2 regions of the Clostridium septicum genome follow, and region 2 is predicted to be linked to the other one. Evidence: riboswitches for the same ligand, from Rfam matches in the RefSeq annotation. Region 2 holds a riboswitch; the other holds the start of a gene.

Region 1 (12,587 bases), 790 kb from region 2:
AAAATGAATTTATATTAATAGAAAATAGAACATTATAATAAAGAAGCATTTGTTATTATTTTTATGACTAATGCTTCTTTTATTAAAAAAATAATTATTAAAATACCTTAATATAGTCGATGAATGGTGAAATATAGTGAAGAAAAAATGAACAATAATGGCTGATATTATGATAATATGTTATTTGATAGATAAAAAATAAAAGATAGGAATTATAATATGATATTTAATTTATATGAAGATGAAAAAAATAATTCTAGAAAGAGATTAATTAAGGATGTTTTAATTGGAACTATAATATTTTTACTTATAATAATAGTAGATATTTTATTTTTAGATTTACTTCCAATATATGGATTGGGGAAGTCGCAAAGTATAAATAGCACAAATTATGTGTTAGGAATAATATCAATAGCGTGTTGTTCCGTATATTATTATATGTATAAAAGTAACGAGTTTTTTATATTAAACTTGAGTTATATAAGTATAACTATAGAATATATTTTAATAAACATTTTAATAAGAGGGTTATATGAAGAAAATATATTAAAATTTAGTTCTATAATTCTTCCATTTATATTTAGAGCAATTTTATTAACTTTAGCCGTTTTTAATAATAGCAAAGTTGTAAAAGTAATTTTAAAGAGAAAAGGGATTTCTGTTTTAGCAACAATAATAATAACGATTTTAAGTATTATAGGTGAACTGGCTATATATTATAATATAAATAACAAATTATTATATGAAAATATACTATTATTTAACGATGTAATAGTAGTATATTATTATATATTACTTGTATTACTAGCTAAAAAATGTTTAGAAAGAAATCAATTTATTTATACTATAATAATTTCGAGTTTAAGTATATTTAATATGAGAAGAATTAATGTATTTGAATCTATTAATATAAATATTAAGGATATTTTTGCCTATAGAGCTGGTTTAGCCTTTGTAGGATTTATAATATTATTAATTGGATTATTTATAGAAACAATAAATAAAATAAAGGAAAGTGAAAAGTTAACAGAAGAATTACAGAATAATCAAAAAATGCTTTTAACAATTACTGAAAATATAAAAGATTTAATTATTACAGAAGATTGCCTAGGAAATATAACATATGCTAATAATATAGCATTAAATAAATTGGGGTGTGAAAGAGAAGAATTATATGGTAAAAAACTTAAAGACTTTATATATTCAGAAAAGAATGTAATAGGTAATGATGATGAAAATATAATTTTAAAAGAACAAATATGGAAATCAAAAAATGGTGACCATTTATCGGTAGAAAGTATAATAAGTAATATTACTGAGGAAAAGAAGAGGAAATTATCTAAGATAATAGTTGCAAGGGATTGTAGTTTTAGAGAAGAGTTGGAAAATTTAGAGAAAAAATACAATGAAATAAAAGAAGTTGAAAATATAAGAAGTCAATTCTTTGCTAATTTATCTCATGAATTTAAAACCCCAATAAATATTATATATTCATGTGTTCAAATTTTTGATACATATAAAAATACAAATGACAAAGATCTAGGAGAAATTTATAGAAAATATGATAAAACAATAAAACAAAATTGTTTTAGGATGCTAAGGCTTATAAATAATTTAGTAGATATAACTAAAATAGATTCAGGATTTATAAAAGCTAAGCTTATAAATTATGATATAGTAAGTTTAGTAGAGGAAATATCATTATCAACTATACCTTATGTAAAAAGTAAAAATATAAATATAATTTTTGATACAACAATTGAGGAATTAATTATTAAATGTAGTCCAGAATATATAGAAAGAATAATTTTAAATCTTCTTTCAAATGCCGTTAAATTTACAGATGATGGTGGAAATATATTAGTATATATTGACTCAGATGAGAATTGGGTAACTATAAAGGTTAAAGACGATGGAGTAGGTATTCCATCAGAGTTAAAACATGTTATATTTGATAGATTTGTTCAAATAGATAAATCTTTTACAAGAGCTAATGAAGGTAGTGGAATAGGATTAGCTTTAGTTAAGGCATTAGTAGAACTACAAGATGGTGAAATTTATTTAGATGATAATGTAAGTGTGGGAAGTGAATTTATAATAAAATTGCCTAATAAAAAGTTAGAATTAAATGATGAAATTAATAACGATTTTATAGAAAAAAGTTCTAAACCAATAATAGATACGGTTTCCATAGAATTTTCAGATATATATGAGTTAATGCAATAGTTTCTATATATAAAAAGAATTAGTTTATTTAAGAGTATTTTCTTAATTTTAAGAAAATACTCTTTTTTTATAACATTTTTACTTTAAATATATTATTTAAATAAAAGAATGATAGAATAATAGAAAGAAAATTTACAGTATAATTTTATTTTTAATAAAATTATACTGTAAAAAATACATTTTATTAACAAAAACATTGAAAAAAGTAAAAAAATAAATTAAAATTAAATTGGATTTATTGTTAACAAAAGTTCATTTACTTTTTATTATGGATAGGGGAGAAATATATGTGGAGAAAAACTAGTAAAAAGAATTTTATAGCATTTTTAACTACATTAACATTAATTTTAGGATTAATAATTCCAATAAATTATGAAAAAGTTTACGCTATGGATGAACAAGCAATTGAAACATCTAATATATCGAATGATAATAATTTACTTGACAAGAAAACGATTGCTAAAGATAAAGATTATGATAGTATAAAGATTTTAGGATATGAAGATAATAAAGAGTTAAAAAATAAAGTAGTAGGTTTATTAAACATAGGAAAAATAAAGTTAAGTAATGGACAAGATACTATTACATGGGAAGAAATAAAAAAGCAATTATCAGTGGATGATTTAGATGAGTTAGTAAGAGGAATAAATAAGAAAATAGATATAATAAGCTTTAATGATATACATGGAAGTGTACAAGAAACAAAGAAAAATCCTGGTGTAGCTAAATTAGCAACAGAGATAAAGAAATATACAAATAAGAATAATGAAATATATAATAGCTTCATTGTTTCAGGTGGAGACATGTATCAAGGAAGTGCAATGTCAAATTTAAAATTAGGAGAACCTATAAATAAATTTGCAAAAGAAATAGGTTTAATAGCATCAGCTGTAGGAAATCATGAGTTTGATTGGGGAACAGGAAATTTTGAAAAGTGGTCACAAGATGGTGGATTTCAATTTTTAGCTGCTAATTTAATAGATAAAAAAACAAATGATATTGCTTCTTTTGCAAAGCCATATCTAGTTGTAGAAAGAAATGGAATTAAAATTGGGTTAATTGGTTTAGCAACACCAGATACTTTATATACTACAAAGCCAACAAATGTAGTAGATTATAAATTTACTAGTGGTGTAGAAGAAGTAAATAAATATGGTAAATTTTTAAGAGATGAAGAACATGTTAATGCTGTAGTTGTAATTACACATATGGGAGCAAAGTTTGAAAATGGAGAATTAAAAGGTGAATCAGTAGACATTGCTAAATCTGTTGAAAAAGGAATGGTAGATGCAATTGTAGCAGCTCATGATCATAGATTTACAGCTGGTACAGTTAATGGAGTTAAAATTGCAGAAGGTGGATGCAATGGTAGAGGATTAGGTAAATTAAGTTTTACATTTGATCCAGAAGGTAAGTTAATATCAGTTGAAAGTAGTTATGATGAAGTATATAAGAGAAAAGATGATATTAAAGAAAATGAAAAAGTACAAACTATGGTTAAAGATTATGAAAAGGATTTAGAAGTTATTTTAGGAGAAAAGATATCAGATTTAGAGGTAGATTTAACTAATAATAAATATAATGGAGTAACTCTATTAGGGATTACAGTATGTGATGCAATGAAGAAAATTACTGGTTCAGACATTGCTATAACTAATGGAGGTGGATTAAGAGCACCTATAAATAAAGGTATAGTTACAATGGGAGATTTATATACAGTTCTTCCTTTTGATAATACTTTAGTAACTATGGAGCTTAAAGGTGAAGATATTATTAAAATAATAGATTATGGAATAGATCCTAAAAAAAGAGGATGGGGACAATTTTCAGGAGTGAAAGTTTGGTATACACCAGAAAATGAAGAAGGAAAAAGAATAACATCAGTAAGATTAGAAGATGGAACCAAAATAGAAAAAGATAGATACTATAAGGTTGTAACAAATGATTTTATGGCAATTGGTGGAGATAATTATGATTTTTCAAAAGCTAAAAATGTATGTAATACTAATTTAGTAATGAGAGATGAAATAAAGGATCTTTGGAAGAATGAAGGTATAAATCCTAAAGAAAAAAATGTATTAGTGGCTGGAGTAGATGATACTAAGGAAGAAGTAGTTTCAGATACAGATAATAATAAAAATGATACAGTAATAAATGAAAAGGAAAATAAAGAAACTATAATAAATAACAAAAATTCTGAAGTTAAGAATCATAGTGTTGGCTCCAAACTTCCTAATACAGGAGCTCCATTTGGAGGAGTACTAGAATTATCAGGATTTATTGCAGTAACTATTGGCAGTTACTTAACTAAGAAGAAAAAAGTATCATAGTGTAAAGGTTATTAAAAATATTGCTGAGATTTCTAATTTCAGTAATATTTTTATTTTTGTATGTTATAATTATATTTAAACTTATTATTATGGAGGGATTACATATGATAAATAGAGATAGAGTTGTAAAAAGATTTTTAGAGTATGTTCAAATTGATTCAGAAAGTTATAAAGAAGGAGCTTTTGCTAAAAGACTTGCAAAAGATTTAGAAAAATTAGGGTTAGAAGTAGAATTTGATAAGGCTTGTGAAGTTGTAAAATCAGATACAGGGAATTTAATTGCTAAATTAAAAGGAAATGTGGAAGGAGAACCTATTTTATTTGCATGCCATATGGATACAGTTACACCATGCACTAATATAAAGCCAATTATAAAAGATGATATTATTTACTCAGATGGAACTACTGTTCTTGGTGGAGATGATAAAGGTGGAATTGCAGCAATTATAGAAGCATTAACAGTTATTAAAGAAAATAATATTAAACATCCTAATATAGAAATAGTATTTACTGTAGCAGAAGAGGTTGGTATATATGGTGCTAAAAATTTAGATTACTCTAAGATTGAGTCTAAAAATGCATTTATTTTTGATACTAGTGGAGATATAGGAACTATAGTTATTAAAGGACCTGCTCAAGATAAGTTACTAGTTAAAATAACTGGTAAATCAGCTCATGCAGGAGTATCACCAGAAGATGGTATAAGTGCAATTCAAATAGCTTCAGAAGCAATATCAAATATGAAATTGCTAAGAATAGATGAAAATACAACTGCAAATATAGGAAAGATAAATGGTGGAGTTGCAACTAATATTGTATGTCCAGAAGTTATTATAGAAGCAGAAACAAGAAGTACAGTAATTGAAAGTCTTGAAAAACAAACAGCTCATATGATAGAAACTTTTGAAAAGGCTGCTGAAAAGTTTGGAGGAAAAGTTGAAATAACTGTAAATAGATTGTTTGGACAATTTGTAATTAATGAGGATGATGAAATAGTAATTAAAGCTAAGAATGCTTTAAAAGCCATAGGAATAGAAGGAAAAACAAAATCTACAGGTGGTGGTAGCGATACTAATGTATTTAATGGAAATGGATTAAAAGCAGTTAATCTATCAAGTGGAGAAAGAAAGCCTCATACATTGGAAGAACATATGAAAATAGAGGATTTAGAAATATTGTCAAGATTAATTGTTGAGCTTTCTAAGGCTTAACAAAAAAATAAGGGTAGAATTGTTCTACCCTTATTTTTTATAGAAATTCTAGTATTAACACATACCACCATTTCCACCGCCACCAGTGTTGCCACCAGGGCACCCGCCCATATTATTGTTACCACCAGGAGGGTTTGTCTTAGGATTATTTTGTTTATAAACATTCATAATTTCATTAGCTCTTGATTGTAAAGTTATTAAGCTATCCTTATATTCAGGATTTTCAGGATCTAAATCAGTAGCTGCTTTTATATGATTTACAGCAGTATCAAACCAGCCCTTTTTTAGAGAAATAAATCCTTGAAGATAGTTCCATTCAGCAGAGTTCCTATGATCGATTAGATTTAATTTAGATTCAGCTAAAACAAAGTTGTTGTGCTCAATTAAATTTCTTATTTCCTTATAAAGATTTCCGTTGATTAATAAATCATAAGCTATATTAGCATCTGTTAAAGCTTTTTCAGTAGAATTATTAATAGATAAATTATTCATGTTTACATTATAATTTGCAAGAATATTATTATAAGCATTTTTAATGTCATCACTAGATGCGCCAGGTTGAACTCCTAATACTTTATATGGATCCAATTTAAATTCACTCCTTAAATAATTTATAATACCTATTTTAAATATATTTAAAGAATTAAATATTATTCTAATTAATTAAAATAAAAGTCGGTTTCATAATTGAAACCAACTTTTAAATTAGGCAAAAAAGTATTTTATATTTTAATAAAGTAGAGCTTGGCATCCGGCGAAGGACAAACCAAGCTCTACAGGTAATCAGCACTTTTCGTACCAACTGCTAGTATATAATACCATGAGCAATAAATAAATGCAATAAAAAATTATTGGTAAAAATGTTCAGATAATAATAACAATATAAAAATAGTGGCAAATAATTATATATTGTGGTAAGTTAGTAATTATTAAATCAGAATCAAAGGAGAAATATATGAGGTTTAAAAAAGTATATATAGAAACTACTAATATATGCAATTTAAGTTGTAATTTTTGTCCGAAGACAAAAAGAAAGTATAAGTTTATGAATGAAAATGAATTTTTACATATAATAAAAGAAGTAAAACCATATACGAATTATATATATTTGCATTTAATGGGAGAACCATTTTTAAATTCTAATTTAGAAAAGTTTCTAGATATAAGCTATAAAAATGATTTAAAGGTTAATATAACAACTAATGGAACTTTAATTAATAATGTTAAAGAAATTTTATTAAAGTCAAAAGCTTTAAGACAAGTTAATATTTCATTACATAGTTTTGAAGCTAATGATCAAGATGTTAATTTTAATGAATACCTTGAGAATATAATTAATTTTATTAATGAAGCTAACGAAAAAAGTAATATAATATGTTCATTAAGATTGTGGAATATGGACACAGTAGAAATGAAAGCAAGTAATAGTTTAAATAATTGTATATTTAGACTATTAGAAGAAAAATTAAATTTAAATATAAGTATAAAGGAATCTTTAAAAGATAAATTAGGGATAAAGCTTAGAAAAAATTTATATCTTAATACAGCTGAAAAATTCAATTGGCCTAATATTAATTTGTTAGAAGAGGAAGAAGAGGTTTTTTGCTATGGATTAAGAGATCAAATAGGAATATTAGTAGATGGAACAGTGGTACCATGTTGCCTTGATAGTGAGGGCAATATACCTTTAGGTAATATTTTTAATAGTTCTATGGAAAAAATAATAAATTCTGATAGAGCAATAAAAATTTATGAGGGTTTTTCAAAAAGGAAAGCAGTAGAAGATTTATGTAAAAAATGTGGATATGCTAAGAGATATAAAGTTAAGAAATAATACATATAAAATGGGGGATAGTAAGTGAAGTATGTTTATAATTTAACATTTAAAATGTCAATATCAGCAACAGTAGCTTTAGCCTTAGCAGGTTTATTAAAGTTGAATTTTGCACCAGTAGCAGCAGTTATAGCTATTTTAAGTATCCAAGATACTAGAAAAAAGGCATTGATAGTAAGCAGAAATAGAATTCTAGCATGTTTAATAGGTTTAATGGTATCAGTTGTTCTTTACAAATTATTAGGGCAAAGTCCAATGGTTTTTGGAATATTTTTAATAATATTTATACCTCTAACATCTAAGTTGAAAATAGAAGAAGGAATGATAGCTACAGTAGTTTTATCAACACACTTATTAATAGCAGAAAATATAAATCTTTATTGGATTGTAAATGAATTATTAATTATGTTAATAGGAATAGGAACAGCAGCTATTGCTAATCTTTTTATGCCATCATTAGAAGATAAATTTAAAGAGGATAAAGATTATATAGAAGAAGCTTTTAGAATTATACTATTTAAGATGTCAAAATCATTAGTTACTCATACTGTAGATGTTGATGAAGGAAAATTAATGGATGAAATAGAAGAAAAATTAACAGATAGTAAATATACTGTTTATAAGATTGTAAATAATAAATTCTTAAAAACTAATTCTTATTATACAGATTATATAAATATGAGAATAAATCAATATGATACTATAAAGAGAATGAGATTGCATTTTGATAAGTTTTATATGTCTTTTAAGCAAACTACTATAATGTCTAACTTTATAAAGGAAGTAGCTAAAAATATAAAAGAAACAAATGATTGTAAAGAATTACTTAGAAAGTTAATAATTCTTAGAAATGAATTTAAAAAAATGGATTTACCAAAAACAAGAGAAGAATTTGAAAATAGATCACAGCTATTACAACTTTTAAATGATATTGAAGAGTTCTTAGAAATAAAAAGAAACTTTGCTAAAAGCTATCTATCTGAAGAGAGTTAAATATTTACTACTAATGAAAAAGAAAATATTGACAAATTAACCTTATAGAGGTAAGATAAATTTGTAAAAGTTAATAATTTTCTTCAGGGCAGGGTGGAAATCCCTACCGGCGGTAAAGCCCGCGAGCTAGTTTTAGCATGATTCGGTGAAACTCCGAAGCCGACAGTATAGTCTGGATGAAAGAAGAAATAAATTTGAAACTATGATTATTTATAGGATTATTTGCTCTGAACTTTTTAGGTTCAGAGCTTCTATTTTTATAAAAACAAAATATAATTTTTATAAAAGATTGTATAGATAATAGTTTAATTTTAGAGCCTTGAAGCATTTGTTTTCAAGGCTCTTATTTAGTTTTTAGGGGGAATAATTATGGATGAGATTTTTATGAGCAGAGCTTTAGAATTAGCTAAAAAAGGAGAAGGTTATGTAAATCCTAATCCCTTAGTTGGAGCTGTAATTGTAAAGAATGGAAAAGTTATTGGAGGAGGATACCATAAGATATTTGGGAAGGAACATGCTGAAATTAATGCAATAAATAATACAAATGAAGATTTAGCAGGAGCAATTATGTATGTAACTTTAGAGCCTTGTTGTCATTATGGGAAAACACCACCATGCGTAGAGGCAATAAAAAGACATAAAATTAAAAAAGTTGTAGTAGGAACATTAGACTTTAATCCGTTAGTAAAAGGAAAAGGGGTTAAGTTTCTTAAAGAAGAAGGTGTAGAAGTAGTTGTAGGAGTTTTAGAAGAGAAGTGTCAAAGATTAAATGAAATATTTAATCACTATATTATAAATAAACAGCCTTTTATAGCATTAAAGTGGGCTATGACAATTGATGGGAAAATAGCTACAGCTAAACATAAATCTAGGTGGATTACTAATGAGAAATCTAGAGAGTTTGTCCATAGTTTAAGAAAAAAATATAAAGGTATTATGGTAGGAATAAATACAATATTAAAGGATAATCCAGATTTGAGATATAGAGGTGATGATATAAATGAGTATTTAAGTAATCATTTTAGAGTAGTCTTAGATAGTTCATTAAAAATACCAATAGAGTCTCTTGTTTTGAAGAATCAAAGTAGTTCAAAAACTTTAATATTTACTACTAGATTAGCTGATAAAAATAAGAAAATTGTACTTAAAAGTAATGGTATTGAAGTTATAGAAGTAAATGATAAAAATGGACAAGTAAATTTAAAGGAAGTAATGAAAAAGTTAGGAGAAAGAAATGTAGATTCCATTCTTGTAGAGGGCGGAGGGAACTTAAACTATTCATTTTTAGAAGAGGGATTAGTAAATAAAGTATATACATTTATAGCACCAAAAATATTTGGAGGTGAAAAAGCATTAACCCCAGTTGAAGGTCTAGGGATTAAAGAAGTAAAGGAGTCATATAATTTAAAATTTCAAGAGATTAGAAGTTTTAATGAAGACTTATTAGTTATAGGAAATTTTATTGGTTAATTAATTTATATTTTGGAGGATTCAATGTTTACTGGGATTATTGAAGAAATTGGAGAAGTTAAGTTTTTAGAAAAAAATGATAAATCATATAAAGTGTCTATAAAGTGTAAGAAAGTTTTAGAGGATGTAGATATAGGAGATAGTATTTCCACTAATGGAGTATGTTTAACTTTAATTGCTAAAGAAAAGGATTTTTTTTCAGCTTATATAATGAAAGAAACTTTAGATAAAAGTAATCTGACATACTTAGATATAGGTTCAAAAGTAAATTTAGAGAGAGCTATGAAAGTTAATGACAGGTTTAATGGACATATTGTAAGTGGACATATTGATTCTATGGCTGAAATAATTAATTTTCGAAGAGAGGATAAAACTACATGGATAACTTTAAAGGCTACAAAAGAAACAAGCAAATATATGGTTTATAAAGGATCTATAGCTATTGATGGAATAAGTTTAACAATAGCTAGACTTAAAGGTGAAACTTTTGAGATTTCATTAATTCCTCATAGTCAAAATGAAACTACACTACTTAGAAAAGCTATAGGTGAAAAAGTCAATATTGAATGCGATATCTTAGCTAAATATTTAGAAAAGCTATATTTTTGTAAAGATATTAATGAGGAAAGTTCTAAGATTTCAAAAGGGTTTTTAAGTGAAAATGGATTTATGTAAGAGATTTTTTTATTTATTGAAAGGTGGTGAGTGGGAATTTATTTTCCCAAATATATGAGTAAATTTATGACAATAGAAAAGGCTATAAAAAATATTAAATTAGGAAAAATGATCATAGTTATAGACGATGAAGATAGAGAAAATGAAGGAGACCTAGTAATGGCGGGTGAAATGGTTACTGGAGCGGATATAAATTTTATGGCTACACATGGTAAAGGGTTGATTTGTATGCCAATAAGCCAGGAAATAGCAAGTAATTTAGAGTTAACTCCAATGGTTGAAAATAATACAGATAATCATGAAACAGCATTTACTGTATCTATAGATTATAAAGAAACTAGTACAGGAATATCAGCCTTTGAAAGAGCTACTACAATTCAAAATATAGTAAAAAATAATAGTAAGCCAAATGATTTCAGAAGGCCAGGGCATATTTTCCCTTTAATAGGTAAACAAGGTGGAGTTTTAAAGAGAGCAGGTCATACAGAGGCCTCTTTAGATCTAGCTAAACTAGCAGGACTAAAAGAAGTTGGAGTTATATGTGAAATAATTAAAGATGATGGAACTATGGCAAGAACTTCAGAATTATTAGAATTTTCTAAAGAACATGGTATAGGAGTTATAACTATTAAAGATTTAATAGCTTATAGAAGTAAAAGGGAGATTTTAGTTGAAAAGATGGTAGAAACTAAAATGCCAACAAAATATGGTGAATTTTTAGCTATTGGTTTTGTAAACAGACTTAATGGAGAGCATCATGTAGCTTTAGTTAAAGGGGATATTAAAGAGAATGATTCGGTTTTATTAAGAGTTCATTCTGAATGTTTAACAGGAGATGTTTTTGGTTCTAAAAGATGTGATTGTGGCGAACAATTTGATAGGGCTATGAAGCAAATAAGTAATGAAGGAAGTGGAATTCTTCTTTATATGAGACAAGAAGGAAGAGGGATAGGATTAATAAATAAGTTAAAAGCATATAAGCTTCAAGATGAAGGATTTGATACAGTCGAAGCAAATTTAAAATTAGGATTTCCAGAGGATCTTAGAGATTATGGAATAGGAGCTCAAATATTAAAATTATTAGGAGTTAAAAAAATAAGGTTAATGACTAATAATCCTAAAAAAATTTCAGGGTTAGAGGGATATGGTTTAAATATTGTTGAAAGAGTACCAATTGAAATTGAAAGTAACAAAGATAATATATTTTATTTAAAAACTAAGAAGGAAAAAATGGAACATTTACTTAAGTTATAAATAAAATTTTTATAAATTAATTTAATTTTGAAGGAGATTATTATTATGAGGATAATTGAAGGGGATTTAATAGGGAAAGGGAAAAGATATGCAATTGTAGCGGCAAGATTTAATGAGTTTATAGTATCTAAATTAGTTAGTGGAGCTATAGATGCTTTTAAAAGACATGGTGTAGATGAGGATAGTATTACAGTAACTTGGGTGCCTGGTGCATTTGAAATACCATTAGTTGCAAAAAAATTGGCACAAAGTAAAAATTATGATGCTGTAGTATGCTTAGGAGCAGTTATAAGGGGAACCACAAGTCATTATGATTATGTTTGTTCTGAGGTTTCAAAAGGAGTTGCCAATATTGGTTTAGAGACAGAAATACCAGTGATATTTGGAGTAATAACTACAGAAAATATAGAGCAAGCTATCGAAAGAGCTGGAACTAAATCTGGAAATAAGGGATTTGATGCGGCAGTATCAGCTATAGAAATGTCTAATTTATTAGGTAAATTTAAATAAGAGAAGGAAAGTGAATTCTTTTTGAATTCACTTTCTAAAAAAACATATTGAAAACGTTAACTTTTATTATTGTATTATATATAA
Region 2 (12,587 bases):
CTAAACAATTAAAGGAGTGGATAAGAAGAAATATTTAAAATATATATAGAAATATATAGCGAAATGAAAATCAAGTATAAAAATTATTTGAGATGTGAAGCAATGTAAAAATATTATAATGGCTTTTACTGTTTGTGAAATAATTGCAATTTATATCTTTTTTTCGAATTAAAGCTTATATAAATAAATAATTAAAATATCTATACTATTAATAAAGAAGTAATTATAGTACATTAATTTTGAGAATCTGTTAAGCTGTTATGAAAAAATAGCTTAATAAATCTTAGAATTTCTCGTTCTTTGAAAATTATATAAGTTTGATTATTTTTGTGTATAGGAAATAGACCTGCAAAAATATAATTTTTTCCAGCAGGTTAATCGAAAATATTTAAAGGTACTATGAAGCTATAAACCAAGATTGTCTTGTTATATTATTGCTAGCAAAGCCAGCAACTTCGGCAGGTGTAAGGTTATTCAATGAACCATGAGGTCTAATAAAGTTATAGTGAAATATAAACATAAAAATAAGATTATTAGCTTTTTCAAATGAATTAAATCCTTTTTTAGATTTATACCAAGCCTTAAAGGTTTTATTAAAGGATTCTATAAGATTATTGTTTATATAACTAGACATCGGTTTTACAGGTAAATGTTTTGTATTCGGTAATAGCGTAGCTATCGCTTCGTTATAAGCTGGCCATCTGTCTGTTACTAAGTTAAATGGAGAACCGTATTTTTTAACCTCATTTATTAGAGAAAAAGCAGAGTTTTCATCTCTATATTTACTTAAATGAAAAGATACTATAAAACGTGTTTCGGAGTCTATAACTAGCCATAGATAGTGCTTTATACCATTAATAAAAACAATAGTCTCATCGGCATGCCAGTCGTCAGATTGTAAATCTACTTGATGTTTAAATTTATCAACTTTCAGTTTGAAGTAAGGAGCAAATTTATTACTCCAATTAGCTACAGTTACATGAGATACTTTGATATTAAATGTACTCATAAGAAACTGAGATATAGCTCTAGTTGATGTATTATTTAAATAGTATAAAGTTAAGGCAGTAATAATCACTTGTAAAGGAAATCTCATGCCTTTCATAGAAAGTGATCCGGTAATAGCTTCGCTAGAAGCTGGATCAATGTTAAAATTGTGATGATTGACTATAATATGGTTACATTTTTTATTATTACATTTATAGCGATTATAATGTTTGTAGGAATGATGTAAGTAAGTGCCTTTACCGCACTTAGGGCATCTAGGATAGTTTTTTAAAACTCGGCTACTGACTTTGTCAGGAGCGAATTGTCGCTTGCAATTTTGGCATTGATATTTTTGATTAGGCTGCTTGTCTAAACCAAACTTATATAGTTTATTTGAATGACAGCGAGGACATTTAATATTTGTTTTGTTCATTGTTCTTCTCTCCTTTTCTAGGGGGAAATTAGTTCTTGTCAAACTTATTGTATTTCCTAGAGTTGAGAAGAGCAATGTTCATATAATTTAACAGATCGAATTTTGAAAATCGGAGGAATATTATGGAGAAAATATATTTTGGAAGTTCATTTATAGCGCTGATAGGTTTAATGATTATTCTAGTACTATTAATGCTAGGAAAACCAATCCCAGACTTAATTTTTAATATATTCTGTGGGATAAATATTATATGTATACTATCATCTATTAGTATAAATAGAAAAAATCGTATCAATAATAAATCAGAAAAAAATTTGAAATTTAAAAAAATATATATATATGCATATATATTATTATTTATACCTATAATAGTAATGCAGTTATTAAAACTATTATAGTAAGTTAATTAAGATTTAGCCATCAAAAAATTGATGATTAGCAGGAATTTTAACTAAAAAAAATATAAATTTTGAAGTGATTGAGAAAAGTATTTTTTTCTGCAAATTGCAATATTCAATATAAGCAATTTCATTAACGCTATAATTATATATAGATTTATTTTTGGAATGAATCTTCTTATTATTTAATTATGTCGTTCATTGCACCATTTCTCAAAATATGAATAAGAGTGCGTGAAATAAACCTTAGTATCAGTATTTTTCTAATATCACTAAGATTAGAAAATTTTGATCCATTATCATTGGTTATTGTTTTGAACACTTGACTGAATTTATCACAAAATTCAGTGTTAATTCTCAGAATCCCCGCTGATATGGCTTCAGTTATTTTCAATTTAATTTTTCTATGAATTGAATTTAATGTATTTCTTTCTACAGTAGTTAAGAGTACATTATCTTTCTTAGATTTTGATCTTAGTACAGTATTAATTTCCTAGTGGCCAAAATCTTCTCTAGTTTCAATACTTCGTTAGAAGAGTAGAATACTTAAAAGAACTTAATACTTATTTTGTAGATTTACATACTTGTAAACTAAATTTATTAGAGAACAAATATTAATGAATTTGGAAGAAAATTATTTTAATAAAAATAGTCCAAGACCTACTTTGGTAATTAAACTGTCCTATTTGTCAAGGGCAGTTAAAAAAAGAGTAGACTGGAAGTGGTATATTTAAGTAGACACTGAGTTAACAGAAAATAGTGAAAGGTGGTCTACTTATGAGAAGAAGTTATGATAAACAGTTCAAAATTGCTGCTGTAAAATTAGTCCTTGAAGATGATATGTCAGTTATAAGTGCTAAGATAGGAATGTAAACAAATGATCATTTAAGAATGTAAGAAAATAACTTTATAAAGTATAATTACCAAAGAGGGATCGGAGGTAATTATGATTATAAAAGTAAATGTTAATTCAGAAATTAAAGTTAATAGTTTAGTAGATCTTCATAAATTAAAAGTAATTATGGAGGTAAATAATTTGAAGGTTAATAAGAGCCAAATCGCAAGAGAACTTGGTGTGGATGCCCGTACTGTAGGAAAATATTTAAATGGATATGTTAAGCCAGCAACTCGAAATCGAAAATCACCAATTGATGATTTTAAGCCTATTATACAATCTCTTTTGAGTGAAGAGTCAATTCAAATATTCTATTATAAGCGTGTTCTATGGCAATATCTTAAAGATAACCATGGCTTAGACTGTGCACAATCTTCTTTTAGAAGATACATATCTAACAATGTTGAGTTTAATGATTATTTTAAACGTCGAAAAAAAGGCTACATATCTAATAAATCTACTATGAGATTTGAAACGGATAAGGGACATCAAGCACAATTAGATTGGAAAGAAAATATTGATTTTGTTTTAAGCAACGGTGAAGTTATTAACATAAATATATTTGTTTTAATACTGTCATATTCAAGGTTTAGAATTTATAGATTATCATTAGAAAAAACACAAGATATATTATTTTCATTTTTAAATGAATCATTTGAAGCCTTCGGCGGCGTTCCTAAAGAATTATTAACAGATAATATGAAAACTGTTATGGATCAACCAAGAACAACTTATCAAAGCGGAAAGGTAAACAATAAATTTCAACAGTTTGCAGATGATTATGGCTTTAAAGTCCGTCCCTGCATAGCAGGTAGACCGAATACAAAAGCTAAAGTAGAAGCACCAATGAAATTACTAGATGAGATTAGAGCTTATAATGGTACTCTCAACTTTGATGAATTGCATGAATTAATTTTAAAACTTAATGATAGAATTAATGGGACATGCCATACTTCAACTGGCAAAATTCCTGTTCTCCACTTAGAAAAAGAAAAAGATTTCTTATTTGCGCTTCCAACAGAACAAATAAGAAATCAATACAACATCATAACTACAAGTGTTAAGGTTAATAGCCAAAGTATGATTTCTTATAAATCAAACCAATATTCTGTACCACCAGAATATATAGGCAAAAAACTTAAATTGCAAGTATATGATAATCAACTACATTTGTATTATAGCACAAATTTAGTTACTATCCATGAAATTAAAAATCAAAAATTAAATTATCATAATAATCATTACTTACAGATTAGTTCTTTAACATTTAAAAATTCCAAATATGAAATGAATGAAATAGCTAAAAATAATTTAAAAATGATAGGAGAAATATATGGTAACTAATAGTGCGTATATGCAATTAATTAATAATTTAGAGTATTTAAAACTAAAGCAAATGGTTAATCATTTAGATGAAGTTATTGATTTTTCAACAAAAAATAAATTATCATTTGTTGATACTCTTATCAAACTTACATCTCATGAAATAGATTGTAAAGAAGCAAATATGATTAGATCAATGGTTAAGGTAGGAGCATTTCCCCATACTAAAGAACTTAAAGACTTTGATTTTAATTTTCAACCAGGAATAAATCAAGATCAAATATTAGATTTTGCATCATTACGCTTCTTGGAGGCAAAAGAAAATATTGTATTTTTAGGGACAAGCGGTGTAGGAAAGACTCACCTGTCAACTTCTATAGGTATCGCTGCCGCGAAGCGAAGATGTAGCACATACTTTATTAAATGTAATGATTTATTGCAACAATTAAAAAGGGCTAATTTAGAAAATAGGCTTGATTCAAGGCTTAAGCATTTTAGTAAGTACAAGCTTCTTATCATAGATGAATTAGGATATTTACCTATAGACAAAGAAGATTCAAAGCTATTTTTCCAACTTATAGATATGCGTTATGAAAAGAAAAGTACTATTATAACTACTAATATAAATTTTAATGCTTGGGATGAAATATTTTGCGATCCTATAATAGCTAATGCTATTTTAGATAGAGTACTTCATCACGCTCACGTAGTTTCTATTACTGGAAATTCTTATAGACTAAAAGATCATTTTAATTTTGAAGAGCACTAAAAACTACACTCTTAAATGATCAAAAACTTACAATATTAACTTGACATTTATATCAGTTTCTAATGTGGAAAAAGAGATATCTATACATTACAATTCTTTGTATAGATAGATAAGTGAATATGAAGAATATGGAGAAAGTGCGTTTCCAGGACATGGAACCGGACTTTATTCATGTCAGTATGAGATAAAAAAATTGAAGCAAGAAAATCTTGAGTTAAAAAAGGAGCTTGAATTATTAAAAAAATATCAGGCCTTCTTGAAGCAAAAGAACAAATAAGATTTCAGTTTTTAAAAGAAAATCATAATAATATAATATCAATAAGGCCTGCAAAGCATTAAATGTATCAAGATCAGGATATTATAAATTTTTAAAACATAAGCCATATAAAAGGGATATTGAGAATGAAGTATTGAAGGGGAAAATCAAACAAATTTTTGAAGAAAACAAGGGACGTTATGGCTCTATTAGAATAGAAAAAGTTTTAAATAATAAAGGAATTAATATTAATAGAAAACATGTAGCAAGGCTCATGAGAGAACTAAAGTTGTGTCCTAAAGGAACACTCTATAGATATAAATATTATAATAAAAAATCAAATGCCATTGAACGTCCAAATTTATTAAATCAAATGTTTCAAACAGATAGCAAAAATAAAATATGGGTTAGAGATATTACATATATACCAACTAAAAAAGGAACTCTCTATTTAGCAGTTTTTCTTGATATCTATTCACGAAAGGTAGTTGGATGGTCTATGGAGTCTTTTTACAGAACTATAAAAAGAGAGCTTATTCTAGATGCTAAATATCAAACTCTAGAACAAGCTCAAAAAGAAATATTTAAATATATTGAATTATACTACAACACTAAGAGAATTCATTCTTCATTAGGTTATATTTTACCTGCTGAATTTGAAAAATTAAATTCATAAAATTATCTTAGCTTTGTGTCTACTTTTTATTGACAACTCCAAAGCAGACTTTAAAAAAAATGTCTACTCTATAGGGTACATCTTATTCAGACATTTCTTTTTATTTTAATTAGAAACTTTTCTTTTTTTAACACCATAAGCTATCCATACAATTAATAATATTGAAAATAGTATAATTGAAATTTTACTATAGAAAAATCTTGTTAAAAATCCGTATGATGAACCTAATATTTTTGCTTCAACGACTTCATAAGCTGTATCTATAGCATTTGTACTAATAAATTCCGCAGTATCATTAGGTGTGTGAATTCTTGAGACATCGCTATGACAAAAGCTTAATGAATCAATACCGGCATTATTAAAACTAGCATGATCACTTGAATCTTGATAAACTACTTCAGTTTTAACACCTTTATTTTTAGCTATTTTTTCAACAGACTTTAATAATTTAGAATCTTTATCTTTAAAAGATAGACCTTGCATAAATGTTAGAGGATATCCTTCACTACCAATCATATCAAAGTTTATAACTTCTGCATCATGTAACTTATCTATATTCTTTTCTGCAAATTCTTTAGAACCAAGAAGACCGAACTCTTCTGCATTTAGTGCAACAAAAATTATATCTCGTTTAGGTTTACCATAAGTGGATAGACTTCTTTGTAGTTCAAGCAAGAAAGATGTTCCAGAAGCATTATCTAATGCACCAGAATATAAATTTTCTAAGCCATCTTTTCCTAAATGATCATAATGAGCTGTTAATACAAGTGGTGGTAGTTTATGTGAAGATCCTTTTAAAACTCCAACTACATTAGAAATAGTTTTTTCCTTATTTTCAAATGGTACATGAACAGAAATTTCAAGTCCCTTACGTACAGAATCTAATATTTTATTGTAAGTATTAGTATTAACTGAGATTACCATATCATAAGGAAAATCGCTTGAAAAAGAACTTCTAAAAGAGAAATCTTCTTTGCAATTCACATAAAATAAACATTTTGCATCAGAGGTAATAACATCTATAGATTTAGTATAAATGTTTACAGTATCGGCTCTTGAGAATGTAATAGTATTTTTTTTAAAATTAATCATATCATCTTTAAAATCAACACCATATTTTAATTCCTCTAAAACAATACCCTTAGTAGAAATTTGCATGTAAGGCTGAGTATTTGTTTTTACAGGACAAACAGTATTAAAATTCTCTCTATAGTTATCATTTAATGGTGTTAATTTGTTATCTTGAAAATTCTTTCGAATTATTTCAGCAACTAAATTATTTTCATCACTTCCAGGTAAACGACCACTATAGGTTTGTGAAGAAAAGTTTGCTATATTTTTCTTTACATTATTTGAATTAAATTGCGAATATGTAATATTAAAAAAAATAGAAAAACCCAATGCCGTAGTAATAAATAATATTAACAAATAGTATGAAACTTTTTTCTTCATAAAAATACCTCAAATAATAGTTTTATTAAATACTATTACTTGAGGTGTTAAATTATGAGAGATAATTTTATAATGGTCAAATTAAATTAGGATTTTTTATATACTAAGTCTATAAATCCATAGCTTACAGAAAATAGTATGCAAATATAGATAAATAGATTAAGTTGATTGCTTATAACTGAAAATACTCCACCAATAATAGAACAAAATAAAATAATTCCATTAATAAATCTAGATAATCCAGATTTGTTAGTTAAAAGTTCTTTCATTGCAGAGATAAGGATTAGAATAAATGTAAGAAAAGCAAAAACATTTCTTAATGTTTTTGAAAATTCTACAATATAATATTCATTTAATATTAAAAACACTACAAAAAATATTAATAATATATTTATTGTTTTGTTTAAAATAGCAGCAAATTTTTTCATACAATCACCTACTGTAAAATATTTACAATATAATTATATCTATTTATTTACATAATATCAATAGGAATAATAAAATATATCATAAATTTATATCACTAAATATTTGAAAGATGTATAGTTGTATTAATTATAAATAATATTATAATAATATTAGTATTATGTAAATTTTAGTAAAAATAATAGGAGGAAACAATGGTTAAGATAGAGGGAAGACTAGCAGAAGAACTAGGAATAAAATTATCTCAAGTGGAAAATGTAATAAGACTTCTAGATGAGGGAAATACAGTTCCATTTATATCTAGATATAGAAAAGAACAAACTGGGGGATTAACAGATGAGATATTAAGAAAATTTCAAGAAAGATTAACATATCTTAGAAGCTTAGAAGAAAGAAAAGCGGATGTTTCAAGGCTTATAGAAGAACAAGGAAAGTTAACAGAAGAAATAACAAAGTCTTTACAAAAAGCTATGACTTTAACAGAAGTTGAAGATATATATAGACCATATAAGCAAAAAAAGAGAACAAGAGCGACTATTGCGTTAGAAAAGGGATTAAAACCTCTTGCGGAATTAATTTTAGAGGGAATATTTAAAGGGAATATTTTAGAAGAAGCTAAAAAGTTTATTAATGAGGATAAAGGCGTTAATAATTGTGAAGAAGCTTTATCAGGGGCTTTAGATATAGTTGCAGAAACAATATCGGATGAAGCTAAATATAGAAAATGGATTAGAAAATTAGTTTTAAAGGAAGGTAAAATTGAGTCAAAAGGAAGTAGTGAAGAAACAACTCCTTATGAAATGTATTATGAATATAATGAAGAAGTAAATAAGATACCTCCACATAGAATATTAGCAATTAATAGAGGTGAAAAAGAAAAAATACTTTCAGTTAAAATTGTAGTTAATGAAGATAAAATAATAAATTATTTAGAGAAAGAATTGTTAAAAGGAAATTCAATAACTGATAATTATTTGAAATCTGCAATAAGAGATTCTCTAAAAAGATTAATATATCCATCTATTGAAAGAGAAGTAAGAGCAGAACTTACTGATATAGGTGAAGAGGGGGCAATAAAGATTTTTAAGGAAAATCTAAAAGCGTTATTAATGCAACCACCTATAAAAGGAAAAGTAGTTATGGGATATGATCCAGGTTTTAGAACAGGGTGTAAAGTTGCAGTTTTAGATAGTACAGGTAAGTTTTTAGAAAAAGCAACTGTATATCCGACTCTTCCTAAAAATGATGTTGAAGGAACTAAAAAGGTGTTAAAAGAACTTGTAAAAAAATATGATGTTGATGTTATATCATTAGGAAATGGTACAGCATCAAGAGAGTCAGAAGAAGTGGTATCAGAAATAATTACTGAAATTAAAAATGAAATTGGAAAAGAACTAGCTTATGTTATAGTTTCAGAGGCAGGAGCATCAGTATATTCGGCATCAGAGTTAGCAACTAAGGAGTATCCAGATTTAGATGTTACTATAAGAGGAGCAATATCAATAGGAAGAAGATTACAAGATCCTATGGCAGAACTTGTTAAAATTGATCCTAAAGCTATAGGAGTAGGACAATATCAGCATGATGTAACTCAAAAAAGATTAGAAGAATCATTAGCAGGAGTAGTTGAAGACTCCGTAAATAAAGTAGGTGTAGATTTAAATACAGCAACGCCATCATTACTTAATCATATAGCTGGAATAAATACAACTATAGCAAATAATATAGTGTTATATAGAGATGAAGTTGGTGGATTTAAAAGTAGAAAAGAACTTTTAAAAGTTAAGAGATTAGGGCAAAAAGCATATGAACAATGTGCAGGATTTTTAAGAGTGATGGAAAGTAAGGATCCTTTAGATAATACGTCAGTTCATCCAGAATCATATAACGTAGCTAAAAATTTAATTAAAGTATTAGGATATACAAGAGAAGATTTAATAAATAAAAGGCTGAATGATATAGAAGAGAGAGTTAAAGAAAAGGGATTAAATAATTTAGTTAAAGAGTTAGAAGTTGGAGAACCAACTCTTAAGGATATAATTAAAGAATTACAAAAGCCGGGAAGAGATCCAAGAGAGGAAATGCCTAAGCCAATTTTAAAAACTGGAGTAATTGATTTAAAAGACTTATCATCTGGAATGGTTCTTATGGGAACTGTTAGAAATGTTTCAGATTTTGGAGCATTTGTGGATATTGGAGTTCATCAGGATGGTCTTGTTCACAAGAGTCAAATGGCCAATAGATTTGTAAAACACCCTTTAGATATAGTTAAAGTAGGAGATGTAATAAAAGTAAAAATAATGGAAGTAGATGAAAAGAGAAAAAGAATTTCTCTTTCAATGAAAGATATAAAAGAAAATGAATAAAATACTTGTAAAATCAAAATGATGGTAATATAATGGAATTATAATAAAACATTATCTTCAGGGCGGGGCGAGATTCCCCACCGGCGGTAAAGCCCGCGAGCTAATTTAGCATGATTCGGTGAAATTCCGAGGCCGACAGTATAGTCTGGATGAAAGAAGGTAGGAAGTTAGATTAAAGAGGTTATTTGTATTTAATTTACATTTAACTAATTTCTTTTACTTGAATTTTTGCCCTGATGTATTTAAAACATCAGGGCTTTTTTATATTTAAAGTAAGACTAGAATTTCTAACTTAATGCCCCAGAGGATAGACTTTTGGGAGGGAATAAAAATGAACAATGAAAACAAAAATTTAAACAAATTAGTAAAAATATCATTACTAGGAGCAATTGCAGTTATATTAATGTATTTTGATTTTCCTGTAATACCAGCATTTGATTGGCTAAAAATAGATTTAAGTGATGTTCCGGCTCTTATGGGAGGGTTTGCTTTTGGACCTCTTGCAGGAATAGTTATAGAACTTATAAAGAATTTATTAATTTTGATTGTTAAGGGAACTAATACGGGATTTGTAGGAGAATTTGCTAATTTTATTGTAGGAGTTTCATTAGTAGCACCTGCGGCTTGGTTTTATCATAGAAATAAGAACAAGAAAACAGCTCTTATAGGAATGGGATTAGGATTTATAGCAATAGAAATAGTAGGAATAATAGCAAATGTGTATTTATTATTACCAGCCTATGGAATGCATATGGAATCAGCTGCATTATTACAATATATAACAGTTGGGTTATTGCCTTTTAACGGAATAAAAGCCGTTATTGTATCTGTAGTAACTTATGTATTATATAAAAAAGTATCAATGGCAATATTTAAAGTTGATTCAAACTTTAATAGTGAAAAAAAGGAACAGCTTACGGAAGCATAATATAAAAAGGAGTTATACTTTAAAAAGTATAACTCCTTTTTATATAATAAAATTAAAGTTTTTTATATTGCATTAATATAGCATTTTCTTTATTATCTTCGTAATAATTTTTTCTAATCCCAATTTCCTTAAAATTAAATTTTTTATATAAATTTTGAGCTGGAGTATTTGATTCACGAACTTCTAAATTTATTATTTCACAATTTAAATCATTGCATAGTTTAAATAAATATTTTAAAAGGTTAGTAGCAATATTATTTTTTCTATAAGAAGGGTGAACGCCTATATTAGTTATGTCACCTTCACCAACTATAATCCAGATACCTACAAAACCAACTATACTATTTGTAGTTTTATCTTTAGCAACTATATATTTAGCTAATGGATTATTAAGTTCAGCTTTTATAGATGAAACGCTCCAAGGAATAGCAAAACAAAGATTGCTTATTTCAAAAACTCCGTTTATATCATTAAGAGACATTAAATTATAAGTTATTTCCATTTTTTAATGCCAACCTTTTTTCAAGCTCTCTTTCTGCTTGAGGTTTTTTTAAATAAAGCGGTGATGAATTCACGCTATCATATTTACCTTCAATAAGCATTTTAATTCCAAGTTCACCTAAAGATGATGCTCTAACTATGCTTAAATGATTTGGAGCAAAAACAGCATTTGGTAAATGTTCTTTTAAGTAATCTTTATGTTTATTTATGCCATCACCAGTAAAGATTACTTTATCTCCTTTTTCTTTAATTAATTTTACTAAATATGGTAAATCAAGAGCATCATAATCAGTTATAGCAGTAAGATTTCCATTTTCATTTTTATATAAACAAGTATAAACACTATTTCTTAAAGCATCCATAATAGGACAAATTATACCATCAAAATTTATTAAAGAGTATGCTAATGCATCTAAGCTAGAAATGCTTACATAAGGTTTGTTTGAGCCAAAGCTTAGCCCCTTAACAGTAGCCATCCCAATTCTTAAACCAGTAAAAGAACCGGGGCCTTTAGAGACTACAAATCCATCTATATCATTTATATCTAAGTTGTTATCTTTTAAAAGCATTTCAACCATATCCATAATTAAAACTGAATGTTCTCTTTTATGATTTAATGTATATTCTCCAATTAGACAATCATCTTTCATAAGAGCTACAGTAGCAACTTGAGAGGATGAATCTATACTTAAAACAATCATATTTTTAACTCCTTTACGTAATTATATCTATCTCCATATGGTGTTATAGTTATTTTTCTAAAATTCTCACCCTTATCCAAATCTTTTTCTATTAATATATGAATAAAGTCTTTAGGTAAAATATCTTCTATGTAATTTGCCCATTCAATAATTGAAACACCATCAGAAAAAATATAATCATCAAATCCTATAGCATATATTTCATCTGGATCACTTACCCTATATACATCGAAGTGAAATAATTTTAGCCTTCCAGAATCATATTCATTAACAATTGTGAAGGTTGGGCTAGTGATATGTTCATTTATATCTAAACCTTTTGCAATTCCTTTAGTAATATGAGTTTTTCCAGTGCCTAAATCTCCTGTTAGGCAAACTATATCTCCGGATTTTAACAATTTGCCAAGAGCATATCCTATAGCAGTTGTACTTTCAACATTATCAACATTAAAGTGCATATAATAGCTCCTTTCTAT

Evidence for each region. Region 2 has a riboswitch for FMN ahead of CP523_RS10415 (ECF transporter S component). Riboswitches for the same ligand answer to the same signal wherever they lie in the genome.
Region 1: it holds a riboswitch for FMN, as region 2 does, so the genes downstream of both, ribD (bifunctional diaminohydroxyphosphoribosylaminopyrimidine deaminase/5-amino-6-(5-phosphoribosylamino)uracil reductase RibD) here and CP523_RS10415 (ECF transporter S component) in region 2, are expected to answer to the same signal.

Annotation. Positions count from the first base shown of each region.
Region 1 covers NZ_CP023671.1:3,050,162-3,062,748, forward strand. Annotated here, with positions in the region: gene CP523_RS14075 (YibE/F family protein) at 1-18, shown strand, start outside; gene CP523_RS14080 (PAS domain-containing sensor histidine kinase) at 220-2,226, shown strand; gene CP523_RS14085 (5'-nucleotidase C-terminal domain-containing protein) at 2,514-4,556, shown strand; gene CP523_RS14090 (M20/M25/M40 family metallo-hydrolase) at 4,661-5,767, shown strand; gene CP523_RS14095 (J domain-containing protein) at 5,822-6,355, opposite strand; gene CP523_RS14100 (radical SAM/SPASM domain-containing protein) at 6,723-7,601, shown strand; gene CP523_RS14105 (aromatic acid exporter family protein) at 7,626-8,594, shown strand; FMN riboswitch at 8,670-8,786, shown strand; gene ribD (bifunctional diaminohydroxyphosphoribosylaminopyrimidine deaminase/5-amino-6-(5-phosphoribosylamino)uracil reductase RibD) at 8,964-10,064, shown strand; gene CP523_RS14115 (riboflavin synthase) at 10,089-10,739, shown strand; gene CP523_RS14120 (bifunctional 3,4-dihydroxy-2-butanone-4-phosphate synthase/GTP cyclohydrolase II) at 10,794-11,993, shown strand; gene ribH (6,7-dimethyl-8-ribityllumazine synthase) at 12,039-12,503, shown strand.
Region 2 covers NZ_CP023671.1:2,261,434-2,274,020, forward strand. Annotated here, with positions in the region: gene CP523_RS10370 (ATP-binding cassette domain-containing protein) at 1-38, shown strand, start outside; gene CP523_RS10375 (IS6 family transposase) at 398-1,420, opposite strand; gene CP523_RS10380 (hypothetical protein) at 1,543-1,818, shown strand; gene istA (IS21 family transposase) at 2,765-4,057, shown strand; gene istB (IS21-like element helper ATPase IstB) at 4,047-4,805, shown strand; gene CP523_RS10395 (IS3 family transposase) at 5,120-5,737, shown strand; gene CP523_RS10400 (M28 family metallopeptidase) at 5,843-7,189, opposite strand; gene CP523_RS10405 (hypothetical protein) at 7,276-7,617, opposite strand; gene CP523_RS10410 (Tex family protein) at 7,810-9,981, shown strand; FMN riboswitch at 10,031-10,146, shown strand; gene CP523_RS10415 (ECF transporter S component) at 10,313-10,909, shown strand; gene rimI (ribosomal protein S18-alanine N-acetyltransferase) at 10,962-11,411, opposite strand; gene tsaB (tRNA (adenosine(37)-N6)-threonylcarbamoyltransferase complex dimerization subunit type 1 TsaB) at 11,395-12,111, opposite strand; gene tsaE (tRNA (adenosine(37)-N6)-threonylcarbamoyltransferase complex ATPase subunit type 1 TsaE) at 12,108-12,569, opposite strand.